4 regions of the Staphylococcus carnosus genome follow, and region 2 is predicted to be linked to each of the others. Evidence: riboswitches for the same ligand, from Rfam matches in the RefSeq annotation. Region 2 holds a riboswitch; each other region holds the start of a gene.
The links. Region 2 has a riboswitch for S-adenosylmethionine ahead of DYE31_RS12530 (aminotransferase class I/II-fold pyridoxal phosphate-dependent enzyme). Riboswitches for the same ligand answer to the same signal wherever they lie in the genome.

Region 1 (5,433 bases), 2.2 Mb from region 2:
TTGCACCTTTTTTCAAATCTTTAATATCTTTGATTTTCTTAGAATAAATACCCAATGGTGCAAAAACTGTTGTGCGGATTGGTGTGATATGTGTACCTTTGTTTGCTTTTTCATATTCATGTAAGAATGCGAAGTGTTGGAATGCGTTCATGTCGATATCCCCATCATTTAGCGCCTTGTTCGGTACGTTGTAATCAGAGAACTTCTTGATTTCAACGTTGATTCCATCTTTTTTCGCAAGTTCTTTTACTTTATCCCATACTTTCGTATCATCTGATGCTACCCCTACTGTCACTGTCTTGTCATCTTTTTTATTGCCGCCACATGCAGCAAGTACAACGACTAATGCCATTAATAATACTAATAATTTTTTCATATCCTAAATACCCCTTTGTTTGATTAATTTCTGCGAATTTTCTTAGCTAAGACATTCCCGAGAGATTGAATCAGCTGAACCATAATCACTAAGATAACTACTGTAATCACAATGACGATAGTATCAAAACGTTGATAACCATATGCTAATGCCAAGTCACCAATACCACCGCCACCTACTGCACCTGCCATTGCTGTTGAACCGATTAAACCAATAATCGCAGTTGTAATCGCTAAGATTAAAGAGCCCAAAGCTTCTGGCATTAAAAAGTAACGAATAATTTGGAAAGGTGAAGCGCCCATTGCATGTGCCGCCTCAATTACACCTGAATCTACTTCTAACAAAGAGTTTTCAACCAAACGTGCAATATAAGGTGCAACATATACTGTTAATGGTACGATAGCTGCTGCTGTCCCGATTGATGTTCCTACAATCAATTTTGTGAATGGCACAATCGCAATTAACAAAATAATGAATGGAATAGAACGGAAGATATTAATAATCGGGTTCAAGATATGGTAAACTGCAACATTTTCCCAAATTCCATTTTTCTTTGTAACAACAAGCAGAATGCCTAATGGAATTCCGATTAATGCACCGATTACTAATGAAATCGAAACCATCAATAACGTTTGATAAAGTGCTTCCCATAATTGAGATGAATCTAATGATGAACCTAGCATATTATCCAACCTCCTCATATTCGATGTGATGTTGTTTCAAGTAATCATATGCATGCTGTTTCTCTTCATCAGAACCTTTAATACGTAATGTCAGATATCCCACTGAAGTATCTTGAATATCAGACATAGAAGCATAAATCACATTAACATCTAAATTGAATGTTTTAATCAATGTCTGGATAACTGATAAACCTAATTGAGAACCTTCCATATAAACTTTCACATCTTGATAATTTTCATCTGTCGGTAACTGATGTATCATCTTGTCACTGATATCAGTACTGATGACAGTAGAAACAAAGTTCTTAGCCGTTTTAGTTTTCGGATGGCTGAACACGTCTAGCACAGTGCCTTTTTCGATAACTCGACCCTGTTCCATTACAGCAACCTTGTCACAAATTTTTTGAATAACACTCATTTCATGTGTAATTAATAAAATTGTAACTTCAAATGTTTCATTAACGCGTTTTAAAAGCTGCAAGATAGAATCAGTTGTTGCTGGGTCTAATGCACTCGTTGCTTCATCACACAACAAAATTTTAGGATCTGTTACAAGTGCTCGTGCAATCGCCACTCTTTGTTTTTGACCACCTGAAAGTTCATTCGGATATTGTGTTCCTTTATCTCCAAGACCAACGAAATCAAGCATTTCCTCTACTTTCTCTTTTATGTATTTTTTGTCTTTGCCTTCAAGAATTAATGGCATTGCCACATTACTGAATACTGTTTTTGAGTTTAATAAATTGAAGTGTTGGAATATCATGCCAATATTCTTTTTGACTTTGCGTAATGATTTCTTGCTATATTGATCTATACGATGTCCATCGACAATAACTTCTCCAGACGTTACATCTTCAAGCTTATTTACCATTCTGATTAATGTACTTTTACCGGCACCACTATAGCCGATGACACCATAGATTTCTTGACGTTCTACAGTAAAACTGACATCTTTCAAAGCTTGAATTTCTGTTGAGCGCTTATGGAATGTTTTAGTGACATCCTTGAACTCAATCATTGAATAGCCCCCTCTGATAATTTGAAATAAATGAATTTTGCCTCTATTTAGATTTTTATTTTGAAAAATAAAAATTCCGGGGACAATGAAACAAGTCCTCGGAATAATATATCGGCTCGTCTCATCTTTACAGCTCCGCTGTAGGAATTGGCACAGTAATCATTTATAACTGATCCTGCTGCCGAGGTTTCGTAGGGCCTGTCCCTCCACCTCTCTGGATAAGAGTTTATGTATTCAATTCATTTATTTATATTCCATATATTACATTACTGAGTGAAAAAGTCAACATTAATTTTTAGAAAATTGTTAATTTCAACTTTATTCTAAACACTACAGCAGTAAGCGTTTGCAAGTATTCAAATCAATGATAAAAATGCTTAAAAACAGTTCATTTACCAGTTTTGTTTTTCTCTATCTTTTCAAAAATAAAATTGATTAATACTGTTAAAACTAAAGCTACTATTACGTTGATAACAAGCTTAATTAGAAAAGTTACCCAATTATTCGTAGTAAAGAAATTTTGTATTATAAAGCCTATTCCAAATACTAATATCAATGTAATCGTAAATCTGACCTCTCCGGATACTTTCATTCATCTTCGCTCCTTTGTATATTCTATGTTCACTTTATCATATGATATAACTCACTTTCATGGCTTTAATAAATGCATGGTTTCGTTTATATATTTAGATAGTATCAATTGATCAAACAATATATAAACCGAATATAACGTCAGTTACGTCAAGAAATCGCAACAACAATATATACACTATAATTTGAATTAACAGTATTCATCATAAAAAAAGAACCAGGCATTAAAGCCTGATTCTCAAAATTAAAACATATATTTAATTTTTATTTTTACGACGTTTCATACCAAATACCATTGCTGTTCCTAAACCTGCAAAGATAGTACCATACAACATCGGTGCTGTATTATCGCTACCTGTATTCGGCAATGCTTTCACTTTTTGTTGAGGTTGAGCTGATTTTGTTTTATTAGCCTTTTCAACTTTAATATCTGTATTTGTTTTTCTAGTTGTGTAACCTCTATTCTCATCTGTTACATGATTACCTTCGTTATTATCTTTTTCTACTGAAGGCACTTTTGTATCAGTATTCGGCTGTTCTGGCACAAATTGATCACCTGAATTATTAGGGACAAATGGTGTATAGCCTCCTGGTTGAGTAGGTTCTTTCGGTGTTTGCGGACCAGGTATGTTTGGTGTTTCAATCTGACCATTCGGATCTACAGGAACACTTGGTTGCACTGGTACACTCGGTTGTACTGGTACACTCGGTTGTGCTGGCACACTTGGTTGTGCTGGTACACTTGGTTGCACTGGTACACTTGGTTGTGCTGGTACCAATGGAATCATCGGAATAGATACTGATGGTTGTATTGATTTTTGACATGGAACAATTACACGTGAATTATCGCCACATTGTAAAACAATATTTCCAACAGTGTCGTAGTAATAACCTACAATAATAACAGGCTGACCATTCGGACAACATGGAATTTCAATTTTACGTCCATCACTCAAACAAACAACGTGCGTATTATAAGCGTCAATATAGTTATTAACAATAATAACAGGTGTATATGGTTGAGCATCTCTTCCATCTCTACCGTTTAGACCATCACGTCCATCTTGGCCTTTCAAGACTGTAATTGTATTACCGTCACTGAATTCAACGATTGTGTTACCATCTTTATCTGGATGTGAATTTTTCACAGTTACAGATATACCATCTTTTCCTTTTGGAATTGTAATTTCGCGGCCATCACTGAATACAACAATAGTATTACCATTCGGATCTACTTTTTGTCCTGTTACTGTAATCGATTTGCCATCAACACCATCTTTGCCATCTCGTCCTTTTAAGACAGTGATAACATTACCGTCAGTAAATTCAACAACAGTGTTGCCGTCTTTATCTAGATGAGAACCTTTCACTGAAACAGATCTGCCATCTTGGCCTTTTGGTACCGTGATTGATTTGCCATCTTTACCTTTTGGTACAGTCACTTTAGAACCATCACTGAAGTCAATAACTGTATTGCCATCTGCATCTGGTTCAGCTTTAGTGATTGTCACAGATTTGCCATCTTTACCTTTAGGAATATTAATTTCACGACCATCTGAGAATGTGACTTTTGTAGAGCCGTCAAGTTGTACTTCAGTTCCTGTAATAGTTACAGAAGTACCATCATCACCTTTATCACCTTTGTCTCCTTTAGGAATTGTAACGCTGCTTCCATCGCTGAATGAAACCACTGTATTGCCATTTGGATCTTTAGTTGTTTTAACAATTGTTACAGAGTCTCCAGCATCACCTTTTGTTCCTTTAGGAACAATAATTTCGTGTCCATCACTGAATGTGACCTTAATATCTCCACTAGGTAATGTTTCGTTGCCTGTAATAGTGATAGATTTACCATCGATACCATCTTTAGCTTTTGGAATTGTGACTTTAGAGCCATCTGAGAATGTGACTTCTGTATTGCCATCTGCATCCGGTCCTACATTTTGAACAGTAATCGATTGACCACCTGCTCCTTTATCTCCTTTAGAAATAACAGCTGTACCGCCATCGCTGAAGTGGATAACTGTATTGCCATCTGCATCTTTTTCAGTGCTTGTAACTGTTAACGGTTTAGCATCTTTACCATCAATACCATCTTTACCTGCATCGCCTTTAGCGCCTTTAGGAATAGTAATTGCGCTGCCATCTGAGAACGTTACTACTGTGTTGCCGTCTGCATCTGGCGCTGTACTTTGAACAGTAATTGATTTACCGTCTTTGGCTTTCGGAACAGTTACTTTTGTGCCGTCACTAAATGTGATTTCAGTATTACCTTCTGGTGTTTGCGTAGATGCTGTAACTGTTAACGGTTTAGCATCAGCACCATTTTGGCCTGCCGCACCTTGAGCGCCAGTATCACCCTTGTCTCCTTTTTCTCCTTTTGGAATTGTCACTTCTTTTCCGTCAGAGAAAGTCACTTTAGTATCGCCATTCGGCTGCGGTTCTACTTTTGCGACAGTAACCGAATCACCTTTGTCTCCTTTATCGCCTTTCGCGATTGTGATTTCATGACCATCTGAGAAGGTCACTTTCGTGTTACCCTCAGGTGTTGTTTCAGTATTTTGAACTGTTACAGATTTACCGTCTACGCCATCTTTTCCTTTCGGAAGAACAACTTTAGATCCATCAGAGAAAGTTACCACTGTATTGCCATCTGCATCTGGAGCTGTGCTTTGAACAGTAATCGATTGACCATCTCTGCCATTTTGGCCTGTTGCACCTTGAGCGCCAGTATCACCCTTGTCTCCTTTTTCTCCTTTTGGAAT
Region 2 (5,433 bases):
TACTAATCAAATGGCTTATGCAGATGTCATCATTCGTGAAATGACAGATGAAGAAACTGCTGTTGTAGCATTGATTGAAAATATTCAACGTGAAAATTTATCAGCTGTTGAAGAAGCTGAAGCGTATCAAAAGTTATTAGAGCTTGGAGATACAACACAAAGTGAATTGGCACAAAGTGTCGGCAAAAGCCAAAGCTTTATTGCAAATAAATTGCGTTTATTGAAGCTTGCGCCTAAAGTGAAACAAAAACTTTCTGAAGGAAAGATAACAGAACGCCACGCTAGAGCATTACTGAGCTTAACTTTCGAACAACAAGAAGAAATGGTTCAAACGATTATCGATCAGCATCTGAATGTTAAACAAACAGAAGCAAGGGTGAAAAGCCTGGTTGGTCCTGAAAAAGTAAAAGCTAAGCCATTCCAATTTGCTAAAGACTTAACAAACGCACGCGAAACACTTCAAAGCAGCTTAGATAAAATAGAACAAAGCGGTATCCATATAGAACAAAAAGAACGTGATTGTGATGATTATTTAGAAATAAAAATAAGAGTTTATAAACGATAAAAGTCATTCGCTACTGTGCGAGTGACTTTTTTTAAATTGTTTTAAAAAAACTAATTAGAAGTATACAATGTGTCCACCCTTTTTTATATAATTAAGAGTGTATCTTAATTATATAAAGGGGAGAAATAGCAATCATGAAAATTAAGCATCTATTTTCTGCTACAGCAGCACTTACTATTTTATTAGCAAGTTGCGGTTCGCAAGAAAAATCGGACAACGATACTAAGCATGAAGAAAAGACTAAAAAAGACGATAATCAAAAAACTGAGAAAAAAGAATCAAATTCAACATCAAGCTCAACGAATAAAAATCAATCTAGTAAAAGTTCTGAATCTAAAAAAGAGTCAAATTCAAACGTTAAACCTGTGAGTCAACTTACACCTCAAGAAAAGGTCGCTTTGGCATTATACGCACCTAAATCAGCCGATTTTACAGTCACTCCTAGTGAATTATTGAATCATAGTTATGTTCAAAATGGAAATGGGGGGGATATTCAACGTACAATTCAACAATTAAAATTATCTAAAGTTGAAGATGTGCCTAAATATATTCCAAGCGCACCTCAAAATATGGATTTTTATTATTCAAATAATTCTAAGGCAGCTTCGGTTGTTGTTATTGGAGTGAGTGATACTCAAGTTTTAATTTCGGGTACGCAAGGGATTAATCCATATCAACAGTTAGTAAATATTGGTGGGTTATATGACGTTAAAGATCTTTATAACCAATATAAAGATAGAAATTTCCAACAAGTAGCAAATCTTATTACTTTTACAGAATCAGCTGAGCCTGCACCAAAAGAGGATGATTCAAGCAGTGACAGCAAAAGCAGTTCATCAGACTCTGGAGAAAAAGTAACTCGTGCTAATGTGATAGATAAAGTAGAAGACTATGAAGGTCATAAATTAGATACAAGCACTTACACGTATAAAGAACCTGAACAAAAGAGTGATGGAAGTTGGGGCTTCTCATTTGTAGATAAGTCAGGCAAACTTGCAGGGTCTTACATCGTTCATTCAGATGGTTCAGTAGAAAAATTTGATGCTAAAGGACAACCTGAATAGGAGGACTTCAACAGATGAAAATGAAGTATTTGTTTGCTGCTTCTGCAACGTTAGCCCTCTTACTTTCAGGATGCGGGCACAGTGACAATAAATCATCAGACAGCAAAAAAGATAATAAACAAGAAGCAAAGCATAAGGATAATAAAACTTCTGAAAAACAAACCAATAAAGAAAGATTTTCAGAATAGAATAGTGAAAAAGATAATTCCGAATCAGAAAAAACATCTGATAATATCAAAAGCTTTAAACAACTCACTAACAAAGATAAGATTGCTTTAGCAATGTTTGCAGTGGGACATTCAAAGTATGCAAAAACAACCATTTCAGCAGAAGAATTATTAAACCATAGTTATGAGAAATTGGATAGTTTGAAAAAGGTACAAAAATCTATCCAAAATATTAAATTCCAAAGAACATTTGATGGACAAGTACCAGGACAGCCTTCTAATATGGATGTTTATGAGTCATATGAATCAAAAGGTAACTACCTTACGATGATGGCTATGACAGATTCACAAATCATTATCATGCCTGAGCAAGGAACAAATACGTACCAACAATTATTGGATTACGGTGCAATTTATAACCTTAAAGACTTGTATGAAAAATATAAGGATAATCCAAACTTTTCTAAAGTGGTAAATATGATTTCGGTTAGTGAAACGCCTGAAGTAGGAACAAGCAGCAAGTCTGATTCTTCTTCTGAAAGCAACGCTAAAGAAAGCACGAGTTCAAGTGGCACAGTAACACGTGCTAATGTGATTGATAAAGTGGAAGACTACGAAGGTCATAAATTAGATACAAGCACTTATACGTATAAAGAACCTGAACAAAAGAGTGATGGAAGTTGGGGCTTCTCATTCGTGGATAAGTCTGGCAACCTTGCAGGTTCGTATATCGTTAATTCCGACGGTTCAGTAGAAAAATTTGATTCTAAAGGACAACCGGAATAATATTTATAAAACTCTGCAGCTTATATGTTGTGGAGTTTTTTATGCTCCTTACTATAATTGAAAAATGTCAGAATTTTTAGTACAATGAGAGACGTTAATTATATTAATCAAACTTATCAAGAGAAGCAGAGGGAATTGGCCCTATGAAGCTTCAGCAACAGAAGGTTATTTAGACTGACCTCACTGTGCTTCATCCAACAAGTACAACTTGAAAGATAGGTGCATATACATAGTAGGCTATATGTTGCTTATACAGTGACATATAGCTTTTTTTGAAAAAAGTATGACGTATCTATCAAAATAAAAGGGGGAACTATGAATGGTGATGTCAAGAAGATTAGCTAAGATACCGGATAGTTATTTTGGAAAAACAATGGGAAGAAAAATTGAACATGGACCGCTTCCTCTCATCAACATGGCAGTAGGTATTCCAGATGGAGAAACACCTAAAGGAATTGTCGATGAATTTGCGGACGCTTTGAGACTTCCTGAAAACCAGAAATATGGCGCGTTCCATGGAAAAGAAACGTTCAAACAAGCAATTGTCGATTTTTATCAACGTCAATATGGCGTTGAATTAGATAAAGATGATGAAGTATGTATTTTATACGGCACTAAAAATGGTCTGGTAGGCTTACCGAACTGTATTGTTAATCCAGAAGATTATGTATTGCTGCCTGACCCTGGATATACAGATTATCTGGCTGGCGTTTTATTTGCGGATGCGCATCCCTATGCATTAGAGTTAGAACCTCCGAATTATCAGCCCGATTGGGATAAAGTGCCTGAGGATATCTTGAAACAAACGAAGCTCATCTATTTAACTTATCCGAATAACCCGACAGGCTCTACAGTAACACAAGAAGTGTTCGATGAAGCGATTCAAAAATTCAAAGGAACGCAAACTAAAATCGTACACGATTTTGCCTATGCTGCCTTTGGATTTGATCATAAAAACCCAAGTATTTTGCAATCAAAAGATGGAAAGGATGTAGCGATAGAAGTCTACTCGCTGTCTAAAGGATATAATATGTCAGGTTATCGTGTTGGTTTTGCATTGGGGAATAAAGATGTTATTCAAGCATTGAAGAAATATCATACACATCACCACGCTGGCATGTTCGGTGCATTACAAGATGCGGCTACTTTTGCTTTGAATAATTATGATGATTTTTTAGAACAACAAAGTGAAGTGTTCAGAAAACGTCGAGATCGCTTTACTGCTATTTTAGATGAAGGTGCTATTCCATATGAACCTATGACAGGTGGTATTTTCTTATGGTTAAAGACACCTGAAAGCTATACTGGAGAACAATTTGTGGAATTCCTATTACAAGATCAGTCAATATTAGTTGCCCCGGGTATTCCATTTGGCGATAATGGCAATCATTATGTACGTGTTTCTCTTGCGTTAGACGATGAACAATTAGATGAAGCAGCGAAGCGGTTGAAATCACTTAGCCCTATGTATAAAAAATAACTGTAAATTAATACCAAACAGAAACTACATTTTAGGCAGTTCAGCCACATATTATAATTCTAAGAAGTTACAAAAGATGCTATTATGCAGGTGTAATAAAAAACATTCAGACGTCCTGGTAAAGAAGACTGAGTGTAAAAATGTTAGGCGTATGGTCTGAGCCATATTCTACCTTAGGCTTATTGAAATAGTCGATTATGTTGGGTGCATAATCGACTATTATTTATTGTCTTTCTTTAACAATAAATAAGCAGCGACTGTTAAAGTTACTGTGTAAATCACTTTGAAAGTTACAAAAGCACAACGAAAAAAATGAGAGGTGAGACAACAAAAGTTGTTTCATCTCTCATTATTTTACTATATATAAATTTTAGGAATAATCTTCAAAAAAATAGAACACTGGATATACGGCTACAACACACACGGGGTGGTGGGAGGTGCTGCCATATATCCAGTGTCTTCTTTTTATAATTAGTAAAAGGAGTTAGGTTATTGCCGTTTATCGGGAAGTGGCAATAAATGAAATTCAGTATATATCCTTATCGGGTGAAGATATATACCAGATAATGAAAAGAATGTTCTTAATCGGGTTTAAGAACAATGGCGATTCATGCCCCAATTCCTGTGGACCCAGGGCATGTAGCCGATATGTTTATTTTAATCGTTTCACTCATAATGGCTGCAGTTTAATAGATGATCGCTTGTCCATTACTGCTTTTCTGGAGTGATTGCAAATGCACGGACAGGGAATCCAGGCGCATCTGCAGGTTTAGGGCTGATTGTATAAATCACTGCCCCTCTTTCAGGGAGTTGATCGAGATTTGTTAACAATTCGATTTGGAATGTATCTTGACCTAATACATAACGCTCTCCGATTAAGTCGCCGTGTTTTGCGACATCAACAGAAGCATCTGTATCAAAAGTTTCATGTCCTACTGATTTAACGCCGCGTTCTTCAAGTAAGAATTGTAATGCGTCTAATGCCCATCCAGGAGCGTGAGGATTGCCTTCAGCATCTTTATTCTCAAATTGTTCAACGTTCGGCCAGCGTTTTGACCAATCACTGCGGAACGCAACGAATGAATCGGGTTCGATGCGGCCGTGCTGGTCTTCCCATTCTAATAAATCTTGGCGTGTAAGGCGAAAATCAGGATTTTCCGCTACTTCTTTAGAGTAATCAAGCACGATAAGGGGCAATACAAGTTCTTTTAAATCGAGCTCATGTAAATAGCGTTTATGTTCCACAAAATGGATAGGTGCATCAATATGGGTGCCATATTGTGTCGCAACACTCCATCTTTGGACGAAAAACCCATCTTCAGGTACCGTACTGATTGTATCGATATATGCTTCTTCTAATGCGCTGAAATG
Region 3 (5,433 bases), 350 kb from region 2:
AATCTCGGCGCGTGAGTGGCGTTTAATAGCAATTTCTGTATTGTTATTATTCTTCTGGTCAACAGAAAAAATATTGCATCCTATTGATTCTTCTTCAATTACACTTGTAGCCATGGCTGTTATGTTGATGCCGAAAATTGGTGTGATGAATTGGAAAGAAGTAGAAGATAAAATTCCATGGGGAACAATTATTGTCTTTGGTATTGGTATTTCACTTGGTAACGTGTTGTTGAATACTGGCGGCGCTCAATGGTTGAGTGATAAAACATTTGGCTTGATGGGCTTGCAACATATGCCATTAGTAGCTACTATTGCACTCATTACATTATTCAATATCCTTATTCACTTAGGATTTGCGAGTGCAACAAGTTTATCGTCAGCTTTGATTCCAGTGTTTATTTCTTTAACTACAACTTTGCATCTAGGCGATCAAAGTATCGGATTTGTCCTTATTCAACAATTCGTTATTAGTTTCGGATTCTTATTACCAGTAAGTGCACCACAAAATATGCTTGCATATGGTACAGGTACATTTACTGTTAAAGACTTCTTGAAATCAGGTGTTCCATTAACTATCGTAGGTTATATTCTTATAATCATTTTCAGTATGACATATTGGAAATGGTTGGGACTTATTTAAAATCAAATAAGACAATAAAAACTTACTTTTTAATAAAAAATAAGCGCACAGATCAGTTTTGTTAACTGTCTGTGCGCTGCTTTGTTTAAAAAACAAAAAAACATACATATAATGCTATATATTCAAAGAAAGTCAGTAAATACATATATTTTAATCGTAGTTTGGCACCAATTGGAACCTCCCAATTCGGATAGTGCTGTTCATAATAAGTTATTTGTAGTAAAAATAACCCGATTCCAAGTGGTAAGAACATAAGCCCAATACTGACTGGATATGAAAACCCGATTTTACGGATAAGATGACCAATTATCATTTGGAATAAAACGATAATGGCTAAAAATATTCCTAGGTAGACTGTCATTTTACCATTCGCACTCCTTTAATTAAAATCAAGAATAGAAATTGAAGTACTGTCATCAAAAAGATAAAGAATACACCTCTAGAATCAAGCAAAGTCATCACATCACGGAAGATGGAAAAAGGTTGGTTGACTAAATAGACTGTGTGCAAGCGTAAAAACCGGCCCATGAATATGCCTAAACTATTTGTGAAAACCAAGATAATTACAATGAGGTAATTAAACACAGGTTTATCTGTTAAATGCAGTAGTTTCATATTGATAAGTGCATATAAATAAAGTGCAAACAAGACGCCTGACACTAAGAATGTAAAATACATCCATTCCGTTGGACGTGCACCATGATAAATATCGAAACCAAATTGATTGAGATGAATGAGATCTGTAACCATATAGAATGTATTTGGAAGTATTAATATAAAGATTACAGCGAAGACAATAAATAATGGCCATTCAAATTTTCTTTTAGGTACAAATAATGGAAGTAGTAGTACTAATTCAAAAGGTATATATGCTAAAAAGAGATTAAGTGCCATAAAATTATAGAAATGATTTAAAGGTAAAGTTAATAATAGTAATAGCACAAAGAGTATTCTAGCAATATAACGTGATTGCATAATTGATGCCTTCTTTCTTTCTTCTCTCGTAATGATAATTTTAATTTATATCAATCGTATTTTTGTTTAAATCAGTCAGACTTATTTGTTTATGTTACAGAGTTTTGAACGTGATATCAATTTAAAAGGGCAATAGCATCCTAACTAAATTGTGATATAAAAGGGATGAATTTTGTGTTTTCATTTAGGGAATAATAATAAGAATTGCAATATTGCTATAAAATGTATCTATTGAGCGTTAGGCAGTCCATGGTGTATAATGGGTAGTCATAAAAATTTAGGTGCAAATAAGCAATAAAGGAGGACATCATGAGTAAGCAATTAATCACATTATATTTTAATATATTTCTTGTTTTCTTAGGGATTGGATTAGTTGTACCTGTATTACCGGTATACTTAAAAGATCTTGGTTTAAATGGAAGTGATTTAGGAATTCTTGTTGCGGCCTTTGCATTGGCGCAGATGGTTATTTCACCATTTGGCGGTAACTTAGCAGATAAATTAGGTAAAAAATTAATTATTTGTATTGGCCTCGTTCTTTTCTCAGTTTCTGAGTTTATTTTTGCGATGAGCAGCAGTTATACTTTATTAATTATTTCAAGAATTATCGGCGGTTTCAGTGCAGGTATGGTAATGCCGGGTGTTACAGGGATGATTGCAGATATTTCTCCTGCTAAAGATAAAGCGAAAAACTTTGGATATATGTCGGCCATAATCAACTCTGGATTTATATTAGGTCCTGGACTTGGCGGATTTATGGCAGAGTTTTCACATCGCTTACCATTCTATTTCGCAGGAACTTTAGGTATTGCAGCTTTCATCTGTTCTATTTTCTTTATACATGGCGCGAAACGTCAAACAACAGATGGTTTTACTCAAATAGAGCCGCAAGAATTAGCCAAAATTAATATTAAGGCTTTTATTACGCCAGTGATCATTACTTTTGTATTAGCTTTTGGTCTTTCAGCTTTTGAAACATTATTCCCGCTTTATACAGCAGATAAAGCGCACTATACGCCTAAGGATATTTCAATTTCAATTACAGGCGGCGGTATTTTAGGTGCAGTTTTCCAAATCTTTTTATTTGATAAATTTATGAAATACTTTAAAGAGTTGACATTCATTCAATTTGCATTATTTTATTCGGCTTTAGTCTTATTCTTTTTAATTATTGCGCATAGCTATTGGTCAATAATGCTTATCAGCTTTATCGTATTTATTGGTTTTGACATGATTCGTCCAGCAGTTACCAACTATTTTTCAAATATTGCAGGAGATCGCCAAGGTTTAGCGGGTGGATTGAACTCGACTTTTACCAGTATGGGTAACTTTATTGGTCCTTTAGTTGCGGGTGTCTTGTATGATTTTGATTTTGAATTTCCGTTGTATATGTCGATTGCTGTCATGTTATTAGGAATATTTATTATATTTGTTGAGAAAACAATTAGAAGTAAAAAACAAACTCAAGAAGGTTGAATATAAGGTGTGAAACATTAAATGTTTCAGCCTTATTATCTGTTGTTATTTTTCAGAAAAATTAAAAATCTAATTGACGGTATTAATTGATAATGATAGGATAAAAATAATTCAATTAATCAAACTCTTATCCAGAGCGGCGGAGGGATGTGCCCGACGAAGCCCAGCAACCATCGTATAACGAAAAGGTGCTAATTCACATTAAGCAAAAGAAGCTTATGAAGATGAGAGAAAGTAATTAAGACTTTCTCTTTTAAAGGGGGAAGTCTTTTTTCATCGTGATGTAAGATTTGATTAATTTGGAGAACTCTTACATAGGATGGTGTCCATTGACATGAAAAAATTAATAAGCGTATTAACTTTAGTAGTCATCGCATTCGCACTTGCAGCTTGCGGTCAAAGTAAAAGTGCAGAGAATAAGAAAATTACTGTAGCAGCCTCGCCAGCGCCTCACGGTGAAGTATTAGAACATGCGAAAGAAGAAATGAAGAAAAAAGGGTACGACTTAGAAATCAAAGTCGTCAATGATTATAAAGTGCCTAATAAATTGTTGGATAAAGGCGATGTAGATGCTAACTTATTCCAGCACGTACCTTATTTAAATGCAGAGAAAAAGTCTCATGGATACAAAATTGAAGAAGTAGGCAAAGTCTTTACGACACCAATGGGCGTATATAGTAAAAAATATAAAAATATTAAAGATATCCCTGAAGGTTCTACAATTTATGTTTCAAACAACCCAGCTGAAGAAGGTCGTTTCTTATCTTTCTTTGTTAATGAAGGGTTAGTGAAAATTAAAAAAGGTGTCAAAATTGAAGATGCTAAATTTGATGACATTGTAGAAAATAAAAAGCATCTGAAATTCAATAATCAGCAAGGTGCAGAATTCTTACCTAAAACGTATAAAAGCGGAGAAGGTGCAGCTGTGATTATGAATTCCAACTATGCAATGGACAATGGTTTGAAACCTTCTAAAGATGCGATTGTGATGGAAGATAAATCATCACCATTTGCGAATATCCTTGCGGTAAAAGAAGGGCATAAAAACGATAAGAAATTCCAAGAATTAATTAAAGTTTTGCAATCTAAAGATATGAAGCACTTCATTGAGAAAAAATATGGAAAAGATGTTGTTCCATATGAAGCAAAATAACTGACAACTGGAGGTAATCAAATGACAAAATTAGGAATTATCGGGACAGGACGTGTAGGAAGCCAAGTATTAACGGATGCACAATATTTAGGAATCTTTTCAGAAATTGTCCTGATAGACACAAATGAAGACTTGGCGAAAGGTGAAGCACTTGATCATCGCCATTTGCAAGGCCTTGGGCATACACATCATGTCAATATTTATAGCGGGACGTATCAAGATTTATCAGATGCTGATATCGTAATCGTATCGGCGAGCGCACCTTCTACACCAGAGATGGCAGATCGAACGTTGTTGACACGTGCTAATAGTTTAATCGTGCATTCAGTTTTTCAAAAATTATCTGAGGTTACCCAAGAAGCGGTCGCTATTTTGATTTCAAATCCAGTAGATGCTATGACGTTGATTGCGCAAGAAGCGGGTTACCCAGCACATAAAGTCATTGGAACGGGTACTAATTTAGAATCCTCGCGTTTTCGTACTTTGATTGCAGATCATTATCAAGTTGATCCAAAAAATGTTGAAGCATTTGTATTAGGTGAACACGGTTCGCATGCAGTGCCGATTTGGAGTCGAGTGCGTATTGCTGGTATTGAGCTTCCTGAATTTGAAACATTAACAGGAAGTACACCAATTGATAAAAAAGCAGTTTCCAAACGAATCGATGAAGTCGCTTTTGAAGTATTCAAGAAGAAAGGTTGGACAAATTCAGCAATTTCCAGATCAGCTGTACAGTTGGCACAAGCCATTTTATTGGATGAACATCCTATCGAACCCGTCAGTGCTTCTGTGAATGGAGAATATGAATTGACTGGAGGAGCACTCAGCTTGTTATCTTTAATAGATAGAAACGGTATTGTAAAACGCCTGCCGATTTCTCTTAATTCTGATGAACTCCAACAACTTAAAGATGCGCATATATTCATTACAGAAGCTGTAGCACAGGCACATAAAGAGATTGAAAACATATCTTAAACAACAAACTTATAAGCTTTGTTGAAAGTTTGTAACATAACTGAATTAAAAATGAATCAAGAAATACGTACTTTACTTTAATAATGGTGAAGTACGTATTTTATTTTGAGAAAAAAGCTTAAACATCAACGATGAAAACAGTTACATAAAAAAGGAGTGTCACCTTTTCAAAAGTATCTTTTGTGTTACATTTATTACGTATATTACATTTGGT
Region 4 (5,433 bases), 1.0 Mb from region 2:
TTGTTAACAATTAAATCAAATAATTAACTTTTAATAAAAAAACAAACAAGAATTGAGTGAAAAAATGTCAAAAGAATTAAAAAGTCGTCTCCTGACAATCGCAAAAGTTGTTTTTGCGACCGTGTTATTCATTATTGTGGCCTCGATTTTATACAGAGAGATTTCTAATGTGGATTTCAAAAAGGCCTTTATTCTTTTTGAAAAATTAAATAGAGCAGAATTGACAGGTGTATTTGCATTAGGCGGTGCTTCTATCTTATTGCTCAGCTTTTATGACTTGATTATGGTACGTACCTTGAAATTGAAAATTTCAATAGGGAAGATATTCAGAATCAGTTACATTATTAATGCGCTGAACTCTATTGTCGGTTTCGGCGGTTTCATCGGTGCAGGTATGCGTTTTGCAATGTATAAAAATTACACCAAAGATACTAAAACACTGATGCACTATATTTCATTAGTTTTATTATCTATGCTGACAGGATTAAGTTTTTTATCCATCCTAGTAGTGACCCATATCTTTAATGCCTCGCATCTTTTAGATAAATATCAAGTCGTACATATTATGATGTATATCGTGGCATTATTCTTACCGGTTTTTATTATTTTTACGGTGAAAAAACCAGTACAAAAAAACCATCGTTTAACGGGTGTTTATTTAACGTTAGTATCAGCAGTTGAATGGATTGCAGCAAGTACTGTATTGTACTTCTCTTTACGTGTTGTACATTTAGATGTGCCTTATACATCTGTAATCGGTATCTTTATCATCGCTGCGATTGCAGGTCTGATCAGTTTTATTCCAGGTGGATTCGGTGCATTTGATGTTGTTATTTTAGTAGGTCTGAAACATTTAGGCTTACCTGAAGAAAAAGTACTTTTAGGACTTTTAATGTATCGTTTTGCCTATTACTTTATCCCGCTGTTAATTTCAATGATATTATCCATCTTTGAATTCGGGACATCTGCAAGACGTTATATTGAACAATCTCGTTATTACACGCCGGCTAAAGAAGTCACATCGTTTTTATTCTCTTATCAAAAAACAGTATTCTCTAAAATACCGTCATTATCTTTAGGTATCTTAGTCGCGTTGACGAGTTTGATGTTCTTATTGAATAACGTGTCGATTATATACGATGGTTTATATGATCCTAACCATATGTTTTACTACATTATCGTAACGATTCATACGAGCGCTTGTTTAATACTGATGCTGAATGTACGCGGTATTTTCCAACAAAGCCGACGTGCCATTTTATTTGCGCTTGTTGCGATTATTTTAATTTTCGGTATTACGCTTTATCTGAATACATCAATATTGCTGATGTTTTGGCTTGTTGTTTTATTCGCATTACTGGTTTACTCATTCAATAAAACAACAATTTTGAAACGCCCATTGCGCATGCGTCACATTGTGGCGATGTTTGTTGTCAGTGCGTTGATGCTGATTTTAAACCACTATGTTATTAAATTTGTATTGAATGCCTTAGATGCATATAAAATTGAGTTAGATACCTCTTTATTACGTTATTATTTATGGATGACTGCTATTGTGATTTTTATCATCGTCGCATTCATTGTATGGTTATTTGAACAAGCTTACTCTAAAGCACGACCAAAACCAGATTTTGAACGCTGTTCAGAAATTATCGAGCAATTCGGCGGCAACTATTTAAGCCACTTGATACACAGCGGAGATAAAGATGTCTTTATGGATGAGTCAAAAGAAGCGTTTGTAATGTATCGTTATAAATCCAATACACTGGTTGTATTAGGAGATCCTATCGGTAATCCAGCACGCTTCAATCATTTATTAGAATCGCTTTACGATTATGCGCTTACTATGGGTTATGAAATTATTTTCTATCAAGCAAGCGATCGTTACATGCCTTTATATCATGATTTCGGCAATCAGTTCTTTAAATTAGGTGAAGAAGCGGTTATTGATTTGACTACTTTTACGACTTCAGGTAAAAAACGCAGAGGCTTCAGAGCCACTTTAAATAAAATTGCAGATCAAGAAATCGAATTTGAAATTATTGATCCGCCGTTTTCAAAAGAGTTGTTTGCGCAGCTTAAACATGTCAGTGATGCATGGTTGGATGGCAAAAATGAAATGCATTTTTCTGTCGGTCAATTTACAGAAAGTTATATCTCAAAAGCACCTGTCGGTATTTTGAAAGAAAAAGACGGTAAAATTATCGCTTTTTGCAGTTTAATGCCGACGCATTATAATGATTCTATTTCAGTGGATTTAATCCGCTGGCTGCCGGATGTTGATTTACCGTTAATGGATGGTTTGTATTTGCACATGCTGTTATGGGGGCAAGAACATGATTATAAAGCTTTCAACATGGGTATGGCGACACTTTCTAATGTGGGACAAACTGAATTTTCATATTTGAATGAACGTATCGCAGGCCGTATTTTTGAACACTTTAATAATTTATACCGCTTCCGCGGCTTAAGACAGTATAAAGAAAAATTTAAACCACATTGGGAACCGAGATACTTAGTGTATTCAAGACATAGTTCACTTGGACAGAATATGATTAAAGTACTTCGTGTTATCCGCTCTAAAAATTAGTAATATTATCAACCTGATTGTCTGGATTAAGGCAATCAGGTTTTTTGTGATTAAAACACTTTGTTTAACAACTTTTTAAAGTAGCGTAAGGGAATGTAAAAAATTATCTGATTTTCAGAAAAACGAGAATAGTCTGTTGACAATGGGTGAGATTAGTTTTATACTCTGAATTAAATTAAATAAAACTTATCCAGAATGGTGGAGGGACTGGCCCGACGATACCAGGCAACCTATTTAAGTTAGGTGCTAATTCCAGCAGGTGAAGACCTGAAAGATAAGAGATCTTTAAGTCTATCTTTTCAGGTAGGCTATTTTTTTATGTTAAATAAGGAGGAAATGGAACATGACAAACGATTTTAAATTTGAGACATTACAATTACACGCAGGGCAAGAGGTGGATTCGGCTTCGCATTCAAGAGCAGTACCAATTTACCAAACGACATCATTCACATTTGACGACACACAACACGCAGCAGATTTATTTGGTTTGAATGCACTCGGTAATATCTACTCTCGTTTAACTAACCCGACTGTAGCAGTATTTGAAACACGTGTAGCTGAATTAGAAGGCGGTTCTGCAGGGGTAGCAGTATCTTCAGGTATGGCAGCGATTACGTATGCGGTACAAACCGTTGCTGAAGCAGGAGACCATATTGTAGCGAGCTCTACATTATATGGCGGTACGTATACTTTATTCAACCATACATTGCCGAAATACGGTATCGATGTTTCTATTGTCGACAGCAAGAATTTGGACGAAGTAAAAAATGCGATTAAAGACAATACAAAAGCGATTTATATTGAAACAATCGGCAACCCTGAAGGTAATGTAGAAGATGTAGAAGCGTTGGCAGAAATTGCGCGTGAAGCAGGTATCCCGTTAATCGTAGATAATACATTTGCTTCTCCGTACTTATTCAGACCGATTGAACATGGTGCGAATATTGTAGTGCACTCTGCAACTAAGTTTATTGGCGGTCATGGTACTTCTATGGGCGGTGTGGTTGTAGATGGAGGCAACTTCGATTGGAAACAAAATGATAAATTCCCTGGATTGACAGAACCAGATCCTTCTTATCATGATTTAGTATTTGCAGATGCATTTGGTGAAGCGGCATTAGCATTTAAAATCAGAACAACATTATTACGTGATACAGGGGCTTGTTTATCTCCATTGAATGCTTTCTTATTACTTCAAGGTTTAGAAACATTGTCTTTAAGAATGGAACGTCATGTTGAAAATGCTGAAAAAGTAGCTGAGTTCTTGAATAATCATGAAAAAGTAGAGTGGGTGAAATATGCAGGTTTGCCTACAAGCGAGTATTATGATTTAAAAGAAAAATACTTACCTAAAGGTGCATGTTCTATTTTCACTTTCGGTGTCAAAGGCGGTTATGATGCAGGTATCAAATTTATCGAGTCCTTAGAATTGTTCTCATTGCTTGCGAATGTGGGGGATGCTAAATCATTAGTGATTCATCCGGCTTCTACAACGCATGCTCAATTAACGCCTGAAGAACAATTGTCTGCAGGTATTACACCTGAAACAATTCGTATTTCTGTAGGACTTGAACATATTGATGATATCCTTAATGACTTAGAAAAAGGATTAGACGCGATTTAATATGCTGTTTACCAATGGAATTCCTATTCTGCCTGCATTGAAAGCAGAGCACATTGCTTTTTCAGATAAACGGATGAATGAGGGTTTGAATCTTTTAATTGTTAATTTGATGCCGGTTAAAGAAGATGCTGAAAGTCAGCTGTTACGATTATTTGGACAAACGGATCATTCGATTAATGTTGATTTTATTTATCCTGTTACCCATCAAAGCCGAACTTCTTCGAATGAACGTGCTGAGCAGTATTATAAGGAATTTGATGATATTAAGGATCATTATTATGATGGTTTGATTATGACAGGGGCACCTGTTGAACATCTTTCTTTTTCTGAAGTGGATTATGTAGAGGAATTGAAAAAAATCTATGATTGGTCTGATAGACATGTGAAGTTGCGTATGTTTATCTGCTGGGGCGCACAGTTTGCATTGAATTACCGATATGGGATTCAAAAAAGAATGTTTCCTGAAAAGATGACGGGGATTTATCGTTATCACATTATGCAAGAACATCCTGTATTAGATGCGATTCCTGAATATATTATTCCACAGTCTCGCGGTTCGTTTATGGATCCTTATGAGGTGATGGATGAAGCGGATTTAGATGTGATTACGTATAGTCCTTATACGGGAGTAGATTTTATCTCTAATCAAGCACGGACGGATTTATATATCGGCGGTCATTTTGAGTATGAAGCGGATACGTTGTTGAATGAGTATGTGAGAGATAGAGAGAAGAATGGGGAAGCGGCGGCTAAACCTAAAAATTACTTCCGTGGAGATACGCTTAAACCACTTCCAGCGTATTGGATTCCATTTGCGCAGCAATTATTCCAAAATTGGACTGATATGATGGAAAAAAATAGATGGCATCATGATGAAATTAATATTTTAGAATGATAGTAGAATGTTTATAAATATAAATATGGTAAGAAAGTCTATTGTTTTAGGCTCTCTTACCATATTTTTGTGCTGCTTATTTATTTTGTTGTTGTTTGATTGCTTCGCGCTGTTGTTCTTCTTCAGCAAAACGCTCAGGGTTCTTTTTGTAAAAGTCTTGATGATATTCTTCTGCCTCATAGAATTCAGAAACAGGCAAAATTTGAGTGGCAATTGCTTTATCTCGATTTATCGTAGATTTCAGCTCTTCAATATATTGTTCTGCAGTTTCTCGCTGGTCTTCATTTGTATAAAAAATAGCAGTACGATATTGAGAACCGCGAT

Region 1: linked by a shared signal. The riboswitch ahead of DYE31_RS01410 (methionine ABC transporter ATP-binding protein) and the one ahead of DYE31_RS12530 (aminotransferase class I/II-fold pyridoxal phosphate-dependent enzyme) in region 2 are both predicted to bind S-adenosylmethionine.
Region 3: linked by a shared signal. The riboswitch ahead of DYE31_RS10775 (MetQ/NlpA family ABC transporter substrate-binding protein) and the one ahead of DYE31_RS12530 (aminotransferase class I/II-fold pyridoxal phosphate-dependent enzyme) in region 2 are both predicted to bind S-adenosylmethionine.
Region 4: linked by a shared signal. The riboswitch ahead of DYE31_RS07470 (O-acetylhomoserine aminocarboxypropyltransferase/cysteine synthase family protein) and the one ahead of DYE31_RS12530 (aminotransferase class I/II-fold pyridoxal phosphate-dependent enzyme) in region 2 are both predicted to bind S-adenosylmethionine.

Annotation. Positions count from the first base shown of each region.
Region 1 covers NZ_UHCT01000001.1:337,859-343,291, reverse strand. The annotation lists gene gmpC (dipeptide ABC transporter glycylmethionine-binding lipoprotein) at 1-376, opposite strand, end outside; gene DYE31_RS01415 (methionine ABC transporter permease) at 400-1,059, opposite strand; gene DYE31_RS01410 (methionine ABC transporter ATP-binding protein) at 1,061-2,077, opposite strand; SAM riboswitch class I at 2,196-2,302, opposite strand; gene DYE31_RS01400 (YSIRK-type signal peptide-containing protein) at 2,926-5,433, opposite strand, start outside.
Region 2 covers NZ_UHCT01000001.1:2,560,224-2,565,656, reverse strand. The annotation lists gene noc (nucleoid occlusion protein) at 1-565, shown strand, start outside; gene DYE31_RS12540 (hypothetical protein) at 700-1,629, shown strand; gene DYE31_RS12940 (hypothetical protein) at 1,644-1,817, shown strand; gene DYE31_RS12535 (hypothetical protein) at 1,911-2,582, shown strand; SAM riboswitch class I at 2,693-2,804, shown strand; gene DYE31_RS12530 (aminotransferase class I/II-fold pyridoxal phosphate-dependent enzyme) at 2,902-4,062, shown strand; gene DYE31_RS12525 (cyclase family protein) at 4,771-5,433, opposite strand, start outside.
Region 3 covers NZ_UHCT01000001.1:2,214,579-2,220,011, reverse strand. The annotation lists gene DYE31_RS10795 (SLC13 family permease) at 1-640, shown strand, start outside; gene DYE31_RS10790 (hypothetical protein) at 726-1,001, opposite strand; gene DYE31_RS10785 (DUF1361 domain-containing protein) at 998-1,615, opposite strand; gene norA (multidrug efflux MFS transporter NorA) at 1,925-3,091, shown strand; SAM riboswitch class I at 3,216-3,322, shown strand; gene DYE31_RS10775 (MetQ/NlpA family ABC transporter substrate-binding protein) at 3,426-4,244, shown strand; gene DYE31_RS10770 (lactate/malate family dehydrogenase) at 4,266-5,219, shown strand.
Region 4 covers NZ_UHCT01000001.1:1,542,879-1,548,311, reverse strand. The annotation lists gene mprF (bifunctional lysylphosphatidylglycerol flippase/synthetase MprF) at 65-2,590, shown strand; SAM riboswitch class I at 2,774-2,871, shown strand; gene DYE31_RS07470 (O-acetylhomoserine aminocarboxypropyltransferase/cysteine synthase family protein) at 2,934-4,214, shown strand; gene DYE31_RS07465 (homoserine O-acetyltransferase/O-succinyltransferase family protein) at 4,216-5,109, shown strand; gene msrA (peptide-methionine (S)-S-oxide reductase MsrA) at 5,186-5,433, opposite strand, start outside.